4 regions of the Arthrobacter sp. KNU40 genome follow, and region 2 is predicted to be linked to each of the others. Evidence: riboswitches for the same ligand, from Rfam matches in the RefSeq annotation. Region 2 holds a riboswitch; each other region holds the start of a gene.
The links. Region 2 has a riboswitch for thiamine pyrophosphate ahead of thiC (phosphomethylpyrimidine synthase ThiC). Riboswitches for the same ligand answer to the same signal wherever they lie in the genome.

Region 1: it holds a riboswitch for thiamine pyrophosphate, as region 2 does, so the genes downstream of both, thiO (glycine oxidase ThiO) here and thiC (phosphomethylpyrimidine synthase ThiC) in region 2, are expected to answer to the same signal.
Region 3: it holds a riboswitch for thiamine pyrophosphate, as region 2 does, so the genes downstream of both, ACSKT0_RS22155 (ECF transporter S component) here and thiC (phosphomethylpyrimidine synthase ThiC) in region 2, are expected to answer to the same signal.
Region 4: it holds a riboswitch for thiamine pyrophosphate, as region 2 does, so the genes downstream of both, thiD (bifunctional hydroxymethylpyrimidine kinase/phosphomethylpyrimidine kinase) here and thiC (phosphomethylpyrimidine synthase ThiC) in region 2, are expected to answer to the same signal.

Annotation. Positions count from the first base shown of each region.
Region 1 is NZ_CP195850.1:3,784,881-3,788,082, forward strand. It holds gene thiO (glycine oxidase ThiO) at 1-1,273, opposite strand, end outside; TPP riboswitch at 1,265-1,384, opposite strand; gene thiE (thiamine phosphate synthase) at 1,411-2,100, shown strand; gene ACSKT0_RS17560 (RNB domain-containing ribonuclease) at 2,138-3,202, shown strand, end outside.
Region 2 is NZ_CP195850.1:3,438,137-3,441,338, forward strand. It holds gene ACSKT0_RS15990 (amidohydrolase family protein) at 1-891, opposite strand, end outside; TPP riboswitch at 984-1,091, shown strand; gene thiC (phosphomethylpyrimidine synthase ThiC) at 1,087-2,892, shown strand; gene ACSKT0_RS16000 (alpha/beta fold hydrolase) at 2,917-3,202, opposite strand, start outside.
Region 3 is NZ_CP195850.1:4,759,966-4,763,167, forward strand. It holds gene ACSKT0_RS22150 (ABC transporter ATP-binding protein) at 1-742, opposite strand, end outside; gene ACSKT0_RS22155 (ECF transporter S component) at 742-1,371, opposite strand; TPP riboswitch at 1,446-1,582, opposite strand; gene ACSKT0_RS22160 (NUDIX hydrolase) at 1,785-2,531, shown strand; gene ACSKT0_RS22165 (DUF4235 domain-containing protein) at 2,583-2,843, shown strand; gene mnhG (monovalent cation/H(+) antiporter subunit G) at 2,840-3,202, opposite strand, start outside.
Region 4 is NZ_CP195850.1:3,283,714-3,286,915, reverse strand. It holds gene ACSKT0_RS15125 (Rne/Rng family ribonuclease) at 1-976, shown strand, start outside; TPP riboswitch at 1,123-1,219, shown strand; gene thiD (bifunctional hydroxymethylpyrimidine kinase/phosphomethylpyrimidine kinase) at 1,211-2,731, shown strand; gene rplU (50S ribosomal protein L21) at 3,153-3,202, shown strand, end outside.

The sequences.
Region 1 (3,202 bases), 350 kb from region 2:
TACCGGCCGATGGGCCGTCTGTTGAGGCCCGTGCCGCTGAAAGCTGGTGGGAGAAGCGGTCCGGGCGGAATTTGTTCCACCGGGGATCCGCGGTGCCGTCCATGAGCCCGACGCAGATCTTCGCCGCTGCCGGAGTGAGGAGTACGCCGTGGCGGAAGAAGCCGCTGGCCACGATGAGGCCGGGCACGGTTCTTTCGCGACCTTCCACGCGGCCCAGCAGCGGTGCATTGTCCGGAGTGCCCGGGCGCGCTCGGGCAGTTGCTTCCAGAAGTTCCAGTTCGGCCACAGCCGGGACAAGTACCTGGGCGTCGCGGAGCAATTGGTACACACCACCGGCTGACACCGGGTTGGCCGATCCCCCGGACGCCGACAAGCCGTCTTCACGTTGCGTCGCGCCGATCACCACCGTCCCGTCGTCGCGGGGCACGATATAGACGGGCACTCCGCGCACCATTCCCCGGACCGTGGCGGTGACCAGGGGTTGCAGGTGCTCCGGGACGCGCAACCGCAGTATGTCGCCATAGACCGGACGCAGCGGGAGTGACAATCCCTCCGGCAGGCCGTTCAAGCGGGCGGCATCCAGTCCGTTGGCTACCACTGTTTCCGTGGCGAGCACTTCGATTCCTGAGCCGAGCACGGCCCCGACGACGCGCCCGTCCTCCCACAGGAGGCCCGCCGCAGTGTCGTGGATCGCAAAACCGTCATCGGCCCCCGGAATCCAGCTGGAATCGCCGGGCTGGTGGTCTGCCAGCGCGCCCAGAATCGCGGCCGAAAGCCGGCGTGGATCCACTTGGTGGTCGCCCGGGATGTCGAAGGCGCAGGAAATCTGCGGGCTCAGCAGCGGCTCACGCTCCCGCGCCTCGCGCAACCGCACGGATTCCACCACCAGGCCATTGGCCAGCTGGACATCCCGGAGATCGGCGAGCGCCCGGCGGTCCGCAGCGTCCGCGCCGACGGCGAGGGTCGGCGTCGTACGGTAACCCGTGCTGCGGCCGATGCTCGAGCCGGTCACATTGCGTTCGAAGTCCGGCCACAATACCGACGATTCGAGCATTAGCTCCAGGAGGTCCTCTTCCTGGTAGTGCAATTCGCTGACCGGCGCCAGCATTCCCGCCGCCGCGAACGTAGCGCCGCTGGCTGGTGCGGGATCGATGAGGGCAACCGAACGGCCGGATCTGCGGGCTTCCCACGCGATGCCGAGGCCAATGACACCGCCCCCGATCACCGCGACATCCGCGCGCAGGGGTTCGTGCTGGCTGTTCACTTCGTCCATGGAGTCCTTCCCTACGCCGGTATTAGCCGGATCAGGTCAAGCGGTCGGCGCTGAAGCCCTCTCAGCCGCGCGGCGATTGTGACTGCCGCCGCGGCTCCCGCGGTACCTGCCCAGTTTAGAGGAACTACTCTGTTTCCATGACCCAGCACGATGTCCACACCACCGCCCGCCTGTACCTCTGCACCGACGCCCGCAAACCACAGGGTGATTTTGAGCAGTTTGTCGATGCCGCATTCGAAGGCGGCGTGGACATCATCCAGCTGCGCGACAAGACGATTGAAGCGGCGGAAGAACTCGAACTCCTGGAGATCCTGCAATCCGTGGCCCATCGTCACGGCCGTCTCTGGGCAGTCAACGACCGCGCGGACGTAGCATCCCTCTCCGGCGCGCCGGTGTTCCATATCGGCCAAAAGGACATTCCGCTGCGCTCTGCCCGGAAATTGCTCCACGACCCCACCATCATCGGCCTCTCCACGCACACGCCGGAACAGATTGACGCCGCCATCGCCGCGTCGCCTGGCCGCAGCGGCCTGGACTACTTCTGCGTCGGGCCGGTGTGGGCCACCCCCACGAAGCCGGGACGCTCCGCCGTCGGGCTCGATCTGGTGAAGTACGCTGCCAACGCGGTGAAGCAGGCAGACGAAGAGACCGTCGGGGGCGTCGTGCTCCCCTGGTTTGCGATCGGCGGGATCGATCTCGGCAACGTGGAAGAGGTAGTTAGGGCCGGCGCCAGCCGCATCGTGGTGGTGCGGGCAATCACCGAAGCGCAGGATCCGACGGCAGCTGCCCAGGCGCTCCTGGCTGCCCTGGACGCAGCGGCGGCCTAGCGAGACGCCGCGAGATTTTGGAGTTACCCTGACTTTCGTGTCACACCAGCGGATAGCCCCGAATGTCAGCGAAACGTCGAACCAGCTTGCGGAAGCGCTGGCGGCGCTGCGGACTGAACTCGAGCTGCCCGCAGGTTATCCCGCTGAAGCGCTGCGCGACGCTGAAGCCGCGGTTTCCGGACACGCCCTGCCGGCGCAGGACTTCACGGATGTTCCATTCATCACGATCGACCCGGCTTCTTCCACGGATCTCGACCAGGCCCTCTTTATAGACAGGTCCGGCGATGGTTACAGGGTTTTCTACGCCATCTCCGATGTGCCCTCCTTTGTACCCCCGGGAGGAGCGCTCGACGCCGAGACCCGCCACCGCGGGCAAACGTACTATGCCCCGGACGGCCGCATACCGCTGCACCCCGAGATCATCAGCGAGCATGCCGGAAGCCTGTTGGCCGGCCAGACGTGCGGCGCGTTCGTGTGGGACTTCGAACTCGATGCCGAGGCAGAGTTCCGCACCGTCTCCGTGCGTCGGGCAAGCGTACGCAGCCGCGCCAAACTCAGCTACAAGGGTGTGCAGGCGGAGATCGATTCCGGAAGGGCTGATCCCATCCTGCAGCTGCTCAAGGAGGTCGGGCTCAAGCGGGTGGAACTCGAACGCCGCCGCGGCGGCGCAAGCCTGAACATGCCTGAACAGGAAATCGTCCAACTGCCCGACGGCGGGGGGTACAGGATCGTCGCAGCCCCCTCGCTGCCGGTTGAGGACTGGAACGCCCAGATTTCGCTCATGACCGGGATGGCCGCCGCCCAGCTGATGCTCGATGGCAAAGTGGGGATTTTGCGCACCATGCCGGCCCCCGATGAGCGCTCGCTGCTCCATTTCAAACGGCAAACGGGGGCGCTCGGCAAGCCCTGGACCGAGGGGACGAGCTATGGAGCGTACCTGCGGACCCTCGATGCCAAGGACCCCCGGCAACTGGCCATCCTCCATTCAGCAGGGCTGCTTTTCCGTGGTGCCGGCTACACACCCTTCGACGGCGAGGTACCGGGCAGCGTCATGCAGTCAGCCATCGGGGCACCCTATGCCCACACCACCGCGCCGTTGCGC
Region 2 (3,202 bases):
CAATTCCAGGATTTCCTCACCGATCCGGCCGTGCTTGATGACGCTGCCGGCATCTGTCCCGGCGTACACCCGCACTCCGGCGTCGAATGCCTCGGCGACGCGTTCATGCCTGCGCTCCCACAGCATGGTCATGTGGGCGGCGTATCGCGGGAACTTCGCTTCCGCCTGCTTCGAGATGTCCGGAAAGGTCGCAATGTTGATGAGGGTGGGGACAATCGGCAAATCCTGGTCCAACAGCCGGGGAATATGGTGCGGCAGGAGGCCGGTGGCGTGCTCGATGCAGTCGATGCCGGCGTCGAGCATGTCGTCGATAGTCCCTTCGGCGAAGCAATGGGCAGTTACCCTGGCTCCCTCGTCGTGTGCCGCGGCGACGGCGTCCTTGACGATGGCGGCCGGAAAGGACGGGCCGAGATCCCCGGCGGAGCGGTCGATCCAGTCCCCGACGATCTTGACCCAGCCGTCTCCGGACTGCGCCTGCTTGCGCACCGCCTCCGCCAGATCCTCCGGCTCGACTTCTTCGGCCAGCCCGGGGATATAACGGCGTTGCCTCGCGATATGCCTGCCCGCGCGGATGATTCTCGGCATGTCCGTGCGGCGCTGCAGCCACCGCGTGTCGCTTGCGGATCCGGCGTCGCGGATCAAGAGCGTCCCGGCGTCCCGGTCCGCCGTCGCCTGCAGGCGCGCAGTCTCGTCGTCGACGGCCCCGCCCTTGCCCAAGCCAACATGGCAGTGCGCATCGACAAGGCCGGGCAGCACCCATCCGGCCAGGACGACGTCCGGTGCGGCAGCAGGCCGCAGAAAGGTCAACCGTCCGTTGACCGACCAGAGGCCGCGACGTTCCTCCTCCGGCCCGGTGAGGACGGTGCCGCTGAATTCGATGATTTCCGCCATGATTCCACCCTAGACTCCGACGCCGTCGCCGGCCCCGTCACAGCTGTCCTGGTCACATCTGTCTCAGGAGCTCTCTGCTGTGGTAGCTTCGTCTACGACCACACGGGGGCCCTTGCAAGGGCTGAGATCAGGCTGACGCAGCCTGCGACCGTTGAACCTGTCCGGGTAATGCCGGCGAAGGAAGTGAGTAATCCTTTGAGCACCAAAGAATCACAGCTGAGCCCTATCCAAAACGGATCGCCGCAAGAGGTGACACAATCCCTCAAGTCGCATTCCCTCGCGTTCCTGGAGGATGCCGAGACGGGAATCCGGGTTCCGGTGACTGAAATCGCCCTGGAGCCGTCCCCCAACGGCGAGGCCAACACGCCTTTCCAGGTGTACCGGACTGCAGGGCCCGGGAGTGATCCTGTGGTCGGCCTCGAGCCGTTCCGGAGCGAGTGGATCGAAGCCCGCGGTGACACCGAGGCCTACAGCGGCCGCGAACGGAACCTGCTCGACGACGGCAAGTCGGCCGTGCGCCGCGGCGCCGCCTCCGCAGAGTGGAAGGGCGCACAACCGGTGCCCCGCCGCGCCGTCGACGGCAAGACCGTGACACAGATGCACTACGCCAAGCAGGGCATCGTGACGCCCGAAATGCAGTTCGTTGCACTTCGCGAAAACTGCGATGTGGAACTCGTCCGCAGCGAAGTCGCCGCCGGCCGGGCCATCATCCCCAACAACATCAACCACCCCGAATCCGAACCGATGATCATCGGCAAGGCCTTCTTGGTGAAGATCAATGCCAATATCGGCAACTCGGCTGTCACCAGCTCCATCGCCGAAGAAGTGGACAAGTTGCAGTGGGCCACGCAATGGGGCGCCGACACAGTGATGGACCTGTCCACGGGCGACGACATCCACACCACCCGCGAATGGATCATCCGCAACTCCCCCGTGCCGATCGGCACCGTGCCCATCTACCAGGCCCTCGAGAAGGTCAACGGCGAAGCCAACAAGCTCACGTGGGAGATCTTCCGCGACACCGTCATTGAACAGTGCGAGCAGGGCGTGGACTACATGACCATCCACGCCGGCGTGTTGCTGCGCTACGTTCCGCTGACAGCCAACCGCGTGACGGGCATCGTTTCCCGCGGCGGCTCCATCATGGCCGGCTGGTGCCTGGCCCACCACGAGGAAAACTTCCTCTACACGCACTTCGACGAACTCTGCGAAATATTCGCCAAGTACGACGTCGCGTTCTCGCTGGGTGACGGCTTGCGTCCGGGAGCGACGGCGGACGCCAACGACGCCGCGCAGTTCGCCGAGCTCGACACGCTCGGGGAGCTCACGAAGCGGGCGTGGAAGTACGACGTGCAGGTCATGGTGGAGGGCCCCGGGCACATCCCGTTCCACCTCGTCCGCGAGAACGTCGAGCGGCAGCAGGAGTTGTGCGACGGCGCACCGTTCTACACCCTCGGCCCGCTCGTGACCGACGTTGCACCGGGCTACGACCACATCACTTCGGCTATCGGCGCCACGGAGATCGCGCGCTACGGAACCGCGATGCTCTGCTACGTCACCCCGAAGGAACACTTGGGCCTGCCCAACAAGGACGACGTCAAGACGGGCGTGATCACCTACAAAATCGCCGCCCACGCAGCCGACCTTGCGAAGGGACACCCCGGCGCCCACGAACGCGACGATGCCCTGTCCAAGGCCCGCTTCGAGTTCCGCTGGCGTGACCAGTTTGCGCTGTCGTTGGATCCGGTCACGGCCGAAGCGTTCCACGACGAGACGCTCCCGGCGGAACCGGCCAAGACGGCGCATTTCTGCTCCATGTGCGGACCGAAATTCTGCTCCATGCGCATCAGCCAGGACATCCGCGACGAATACGGCTCGGCGGATTCCCAGGCGGCCATCGCGGAAATGTACAGCGGGATGCGCGAAAAGAGCGAGGAATTCCTGGCATCCGGCGGCAAGGTCTACTTGCCCGAGCTCGAGGTTCCCGCAGGAAAACGTTGAGCGACGTCGGAAAGCCTGAACTAATCAGGAAGCTTGCACTGATCCGGCGCGGCTGACATCCGCGATGAAGGACCGGATCATCCGGTCTCCTTCAACTGAATCATGAGGCCGGTGTCCTCCAGCCGCAACGCGGTGGAGGGCACCGGTTTCCTGCAAGTAGCCGGCGATCTCTTCGTAAAGGGGTTCCCAACCACCGGTCAGGACAAGTGTGGGGACACCGGGCACGATATGCAGGGGCGCTTCCCAAGGCGGGGCCTGGAGCCGCAGGCGTCGGGCGGTACGACGGGCCTCCGGGGTACTGAGAACGGCC
Region 3 (3,202 bases), 1.3 Mb from region 2:
GCACCGCAGGCGTCGACCCTCCCGCGGACGAGGAGCTGCCCGGCTGGAGCACCACGATCCGGTCCACGAGGTCTTTCCAAACCGAGACCCGGTGCTCCACCACCACCAACGTGGCGCCGGTCTTGTCCAGGCAGCGGGCGACGGCATCGCGGACCTCCAGTACGCCAGCGGGGTCCAGGTTGGCGGTCGGCTCGTCCAGGAGGATCAAGCCGGGCCGCATCGCCAGGATGCCGGCGAGCGCAAGGCGCTGCTTCTGCCCGCCCGAGAGGGCCGAGGTCGGGTGGTCGAGCGCAAAGTTGCCGCTCGCACTATTCCGCAGCCCGACGTCGTCGAGCGCTTCATGGACCCGCGTCCAGATCTCTTCCCGCGGCACGCAAAGGTTCTCGGCGCCGAACGCGACGTCGTCGCCCAACCGGGAAAGCACCACCTGGGTTTCGGGGTCCTGTTGCATGAGTCCGGCACGGCCCCGCTGGGCCTTCGGCGAAACGCCGTCCACCAGCAACGAGCCGGTCTCGTCGGCGTCGTCACCTTCCTCGCCCAATACGCCCGCCAAGGCGTGCAGGAGCGTCGACTTGCCCGCGCCCGAGGGGCCGAGCAGGAGCACACGCTCGCCTGGGCGGATGTCCAGGTCGAGGGCGTGGATGGCCTGCGTGGTGCGGCCAGCGTGCCGCCAGCCCCAGCCTTGCGCGGAAATGGCGGCGGGTCGCACAGTAGCAGGGGTGCCGGAATCAGGACTGGGCATCAGGAAAAGACGGGCTCCGAGGCGGCCTTGCGGGACGCGAACGCGCTCAGGACACCGGTCTTGGCCAGGCCGCGGGTCGCGATCCAGGACAGGGCTCCGGCAATGACGGCACCGGAGATCGTGCAGAACACGATGTACGCGAGCTTGTCGACGGGTTCGTAGGCGATGTTCCAGCCCCACGGCAGGAAGGAGTCGTTCAAACCACAGAACAGGCCCGCGCCGGCACCGGCCAGCAGGGACACCGGCAGGTTGAACTTCTTGTACATGAAGGCCAGGAAGATGAGTTCCGCGCCGAGACCCTGGAGCAGGCCCGAGATCAGGACCGTGGTGCCGTACTGCGAACCCATGATGAGCTCACTGGTGGCGGCCACCGTCTCGCAGAAAATTGCCGCACCGGGCTTGCGGACGATGAGCATGCCCAGCACTGCCGGAATCATCCAGCCACCGGCGATCAGGCCGCTCAGCGGCGGGTAGCCGGCAGACATAGGCGTAGCAACCAGAGCCATCTGGTCCCATGCCCAGAAGATCACGCCACCGGCGATCGAGATCAGTGCCGCCACGACGATGTCCACGACGCGCCAGTTGTAACCAGGCTTGGTGAGGCCCGGCCTTGCAGAAATACCAGTCATTTTGTCCTCCTGAGGAACAGGAGGGGAAAGTGTTTCCGGTTGCCTGCGAGCGGCTTCCGCCGCGCCGGTCCGGACACTATGAGAACTCGACTCCCTTGCGCCGGTACTAGCCGGATCAGGTTCGAGGGTCTGCGGCTGTCCGCACTCTCAGCGCCCGTCATCCGTACCGCATTGCTGCGAGCCCGACGGCGGCGCTCCCCTGTCGTTATCAATCCACCCTTTTGGGCGTGGTTCAGTTTACACCTTGGCGGGGTTGCGGGCGCTGTGCTGGCCTACGCGGAACGGTCACACGACGGATTCTGCTGGATCACTCGCCGGCCGGACGCGGGCAGGGCCCGGAATGGCGCGGGCGGGCGCAGAAGCTGGGAGAATGATCCAGCAGAATGTGACGCAACGCGGGCAAAGGAGCGGTCTTGGCAGGCATTGACGAAGCGAACAGCACCACGGTGGCCGAACCTAGGCTCGCCGCGAGCGTGATCCTGGTCCGCGAGGCCCCCGTTCACACGGTTCAGTCAGACCCGGAGGTTCCGGCGGATGCCGGGCGCGGCCTGGAGGTGTTCGTGCAGCACCGCGTGACCACGATGGATTTCGCCGCGGGCATGGTCGTCTTCCCCGGGGGACGAGTGGACCAGGCGGACAGCTCCGGCTGGGACTTCGAGGACGACGTCGTCGAGCGGCACACCGCCGCATGGCACCGGAGCAGCATCGCCGTCGAGCCCGCTTCGGCCCGGTTCAACGCCGGCCGGGTGCTGGCGGCCGCACAGCGCGAGGTGTTCGAAGAGGCCGGGCTGAAGCTCGACGCCGCCACCCTCCGCCCGTGGGCCAACTGGGTCACCCCCGCAGACCAGCCCAAGCGCTTCGACACATACTTCTACCTTGCCTGCCCGCTTTCCGGTGCCGAACCAAGGCACCAAACCACGGAAGCGTCATCGTCCTTGTGGATGCCGGTCCGCGGGATCCTGGATGCCGAAGCCGCCGGAACCCTTAAGCTCATGCCGCCCACGTTGGCGCTGCTGGATGAGCTCCTCGCTCTCGGCACGGTGGAAGCGATACTGGCCGAGGACCGTGACATCGTGCCCGTCCGTCCAAAGCCTGGAGCTTTGGAGGAGTTCTTCCGGCTGAGGCGCCAATCCCCAACCGTTGCTCCGGAACTGCCCTGAAGTGGGGTTAGGCTGGGGACGGTCCTGTTTCCTCCCGCAAGGAGTCCCGGAATGAACCTCCTCATCAAGCTGCTCGGCACTGGCGTCAGCATCGGCGCAGGCTTTGTCGGCACCAAGATCGTCAATGCGTTGTGGGAAAAGTCGACCGGCAAGAAGCCTCCCAAGGGTCACGACGACATGGAGGCAAGCCTGCGCTCGGCGCTGACCTTTGCGCTGATTTCGGCGACCGTCAGCGCAGTCATCCAGGTTTTCGCAAGCCGCAGTACACAGCGCGCCATCTCGCGTTTCTCGAAGACGCAGGACATCGTCTAGGCTGACGGCCCGCCGTCCCGGCCGTTCGCCGCTGGGCTCCCGCCGTTCCCGGTGTGGGGCATTGCCGGTCCCGTTTCCTGAGCTTTCTCCGCTGCCCGTTGACCGGCAGCCCGCAGCACCACGGCCTCAAGTTCGTCTATGCTCAGCAACTCGCGGTGGAGGTGCTTGGTCCGGTAGCCTGCGCGGCCCACCATGTGTGCGGATACGGGCACGGTCAGCAGCTGGAAGATCCAGGCCACCGCCAGGATCGGCCACACCCACCATTCGCGCATCTGCAGCCCGATGGCCGCCAAGACGAGGAACAGCCCCAACACTTGCGGCTTGGTGGCCGCGTGCATGCGGCTCATGAGGTCCGGGAA
Region 4 (3,202 bases), 150 kb from region 2:
GCGCCGCTTGGTCGAGTGCCTCGGCCGGGACCGCACCAAGCACCAGGTCGCCGAAGTGACGTCCCTTGGCTTGGTCCAGATGACGCGCAAGCGCATGGGCACGGGCCTGCTGGAAGTCTTCGGCGAGCAGTGCGAAACCTGCGCCGGTCGGGGAATCGTCACGCACGACGAGCCTGTGGAGCACCGTCGGGCCAACGTGGTGGCAGCTGAACACCACCACCCACGCACGGAGTCACAGCCGACCGTCCGCCCCGAGCAGCGCAAGCGTCGCCGCGGCAGGGGCACCGGTCAGGGAACTGCCGAACTCCCGATCACCCCACCTGTGCCGGTCCACAGCGTGGAATCCACCGATCCGAACCGCCAGGCGGCCACCCGCGCAGCCCTTGCCACCATCGCGGCGGCAGCCCACGCAGCCCACCTGCACGACGACGAGCTCCACCACACGGCGGAATTGCTCGCCGACGGGCACGTAGCAGAAGCAACCCCGGTCCAGGCACCCCCGGCCCAGGCTCCTGCTGCTGCTTCGAGTAGCGAGGAACGTTCGAAGCCTGTGCTGCGATTCGGCGGCGAGGAAGTTGCGTTGCCCTTCGTCCACCACGAAGAGGAGCCAGCGAGTGGTGCACCTGCCATGAGCCTGGACCTCTTGGCACAGGCATTCGCGGGCCTCGGAGAAGCTCCCGACACTGCGACGACGGCAACTGAGGCCGAGGAAGCGCCCGCGGGGACCCCCGCGGCCGTTGCAAGCGGAGAATCCCCGGAAGCGGGTTCGCGCGGACGCCGAGGCCGTCGCAACCGCAGCGCCAGCCGGGCCCAGGGTGCCGCCAACGCCACCAACGTTGAGCACCACGAGGTTGCCGCGGCCGCCTCCGGTGGGGCAGCGCACGAGGCCAAGGCGACGGACGCTGCTCCAGCCAAGTCGACGGCGGCAGCGGAACCGATCATCCTCGGGGTCGGCGTGCCCAAGTCCGAACTCTAACCGCAGTTTCCTGCCCGAAGCCCCGGCCGTTTCCGCTCCTGTGGAAACCACCGGGGCTTCGGCGTTGCCGGCCAATTCACCGGACTCCGAGAATCCGGTTGCAAAGGGCGATTTCAGCGGGCGAGGCGTGATCCGGGTTAAGCTAGGGGACTGACACGGGGTGCCGCGCACCAAGCCGGCTGAGACCAGACCCGTTGAACCTGTCCGGTTAGCACCGGCGAAGGGATGTCTTGCATGACTGTTTCAGCGCAATCAGCCGTCTACCCGCTCAAGGCCATCCAGCGAGCTATCCCGAGGGTCCTCAGCATTGCCGGCTCGGATCCTTCGGGTGGTGCCGGGATCCAGGCAGACCTCAAGAGCATTGCGGCCAACGGAGGCTATGGCATGGCCGTGATCACGGCGCTCACGGTACAAAATACGCAGGGCGTCACGGCCGTCCATGTGCCTCCCGTGGAATTCCTGCGCCAGCAATTGGATGCGATTAGCGACGACATCACCGTCGATGCGGTCAAAATCGGCATGCTCGGGGACGCGGCCGTCATCCACGAAGTCCGTCGCTGGCTCGGCGAGGCGCGCCCCGCCGTCGTCGTGCTGGATCCGGTGATGATCGCGACCAGTGGCGACCGGCTCCTGGCGGAGTCCGCTGAAACCGCGCTGCGGGAACTTCTGCCCCTCGCTGACCTGGTGACCCCCAACCTTCCTGAATTGGCCATGCTGCTTGGCGAGCCTGTTGCCATTGACTGGGCATCAGCGTTGGAGCAAGGCAAACGCCTGGCTGCAGCCTGCGGAAACACCGTCCTGGTGAAGGGCGGCCATCTGCAGGGAGAGGGCTGCCCCGACGCCCTGGTCAACACCGAAGGAGTCCTGAGCCAGGACGTGGTGGAATTCGCCGGTCAACGCGTGGAGACCCGCAACAGCCATGGCACGGGATGTTCCCTGTCGTCGGCCATGGCGACGGCCAAGGCACGGCTCGGCGATTGGGAGTCTGCCTTGCGCGTAGTCAAGCCCTGGCTTCAGGGGGCGCTGACCCAGTCCGAGGTGCTGGAAGTGGGGAAGGGCAATGGGCCGATCCATCATTTCCACGCGCTCCAGCAGGACCTTCATCCGGGGGACTTTGCCGTCCGGATGTGGGACGCCGCCCAAACGGAACTCGCGGCCATTTATGGCCTGGACTTCATCCGGCATTTGCAAACCGGCGGCCTCAGCGAAGCGCAGTTCAGCTATTACCTCTCGCAGGATGCGATCTACCTCAACGGCTATTCCCGGGTCCTGGCGCGGGCAAGCGCCCTCGCGCCCAGCGAAACCGAACAGCTGTTCTGGGCCCGCGGTTCGCAGATGTGCCTTGAAGTCGAGTCCGAGCTGCACCGGAATTGGCTCAGCGGACGCCAGGTAAGCGGAGAACTGGGTCCAGTCACCAAGGCCTACGTGGACCACTTGCTGGCCGCGTCGGCGTCGGGCAGCTATGCAGTCCTGCTGGCCGCCGTGCTTCCCTGCTACTGGTTGTACGCCGAAGTGGGACAGCAGCTCCACCTTGGCTATATTCAGGCGGGAGCGTCGGACGAGCACCCTTACGCGGACTGGCTGCGCACGTACGCCGACGAAGCATTCGCCGAGGCCACCCGCAAGGCGATCGACATCACGGATGCCGCTGCGCAGGCCGCGTCGCCAGGGGAGCGCACGGCAATGATGGAGGCTTTCACCCAATCCTGCCGGTATGAAACGGCGTTCTTCGATGCTCCAAGGTTGCACGGCTGATCCCGGTTCCTGGCGCGGAAGCGCCGGATGAAGCGCCTGTTCCGGCGGGCGCTGCTGCGTGTCGGCGTCAGGATCCGAGCTTTTCCCCGCAGGCAGGGTAAGGTGGACGGGCACGGTACCGGATGGCGACATAGCCAGTCTGTGGCAGCCATCACGTGGCAGCCTCCGGACCTGGCCTCATTTGCAGCCGAAGGCGAAACTAGCGTAATCTAGATCTTCGGTGCTTACGCCAACACTTGGGTTATGCCCCTAGAAACCGTTCATTTGGAACTTACCTTCCATTTGGAACTATTCGAGGGATGACTCATGGATTCCGTACCGGAGTCCACGGCGTTGAGGCACAGCGTGAACCAGGCCCGTTTTCGGATCGGGGTTCCGCACGCAAATTTAGTAATAAACGTCGAGAGAAGTGAGTGCCCAAGTGGTGTACGCGATTGTCCGCGCAGGCGGCCGCCAAGAAAAGGTTTCCGT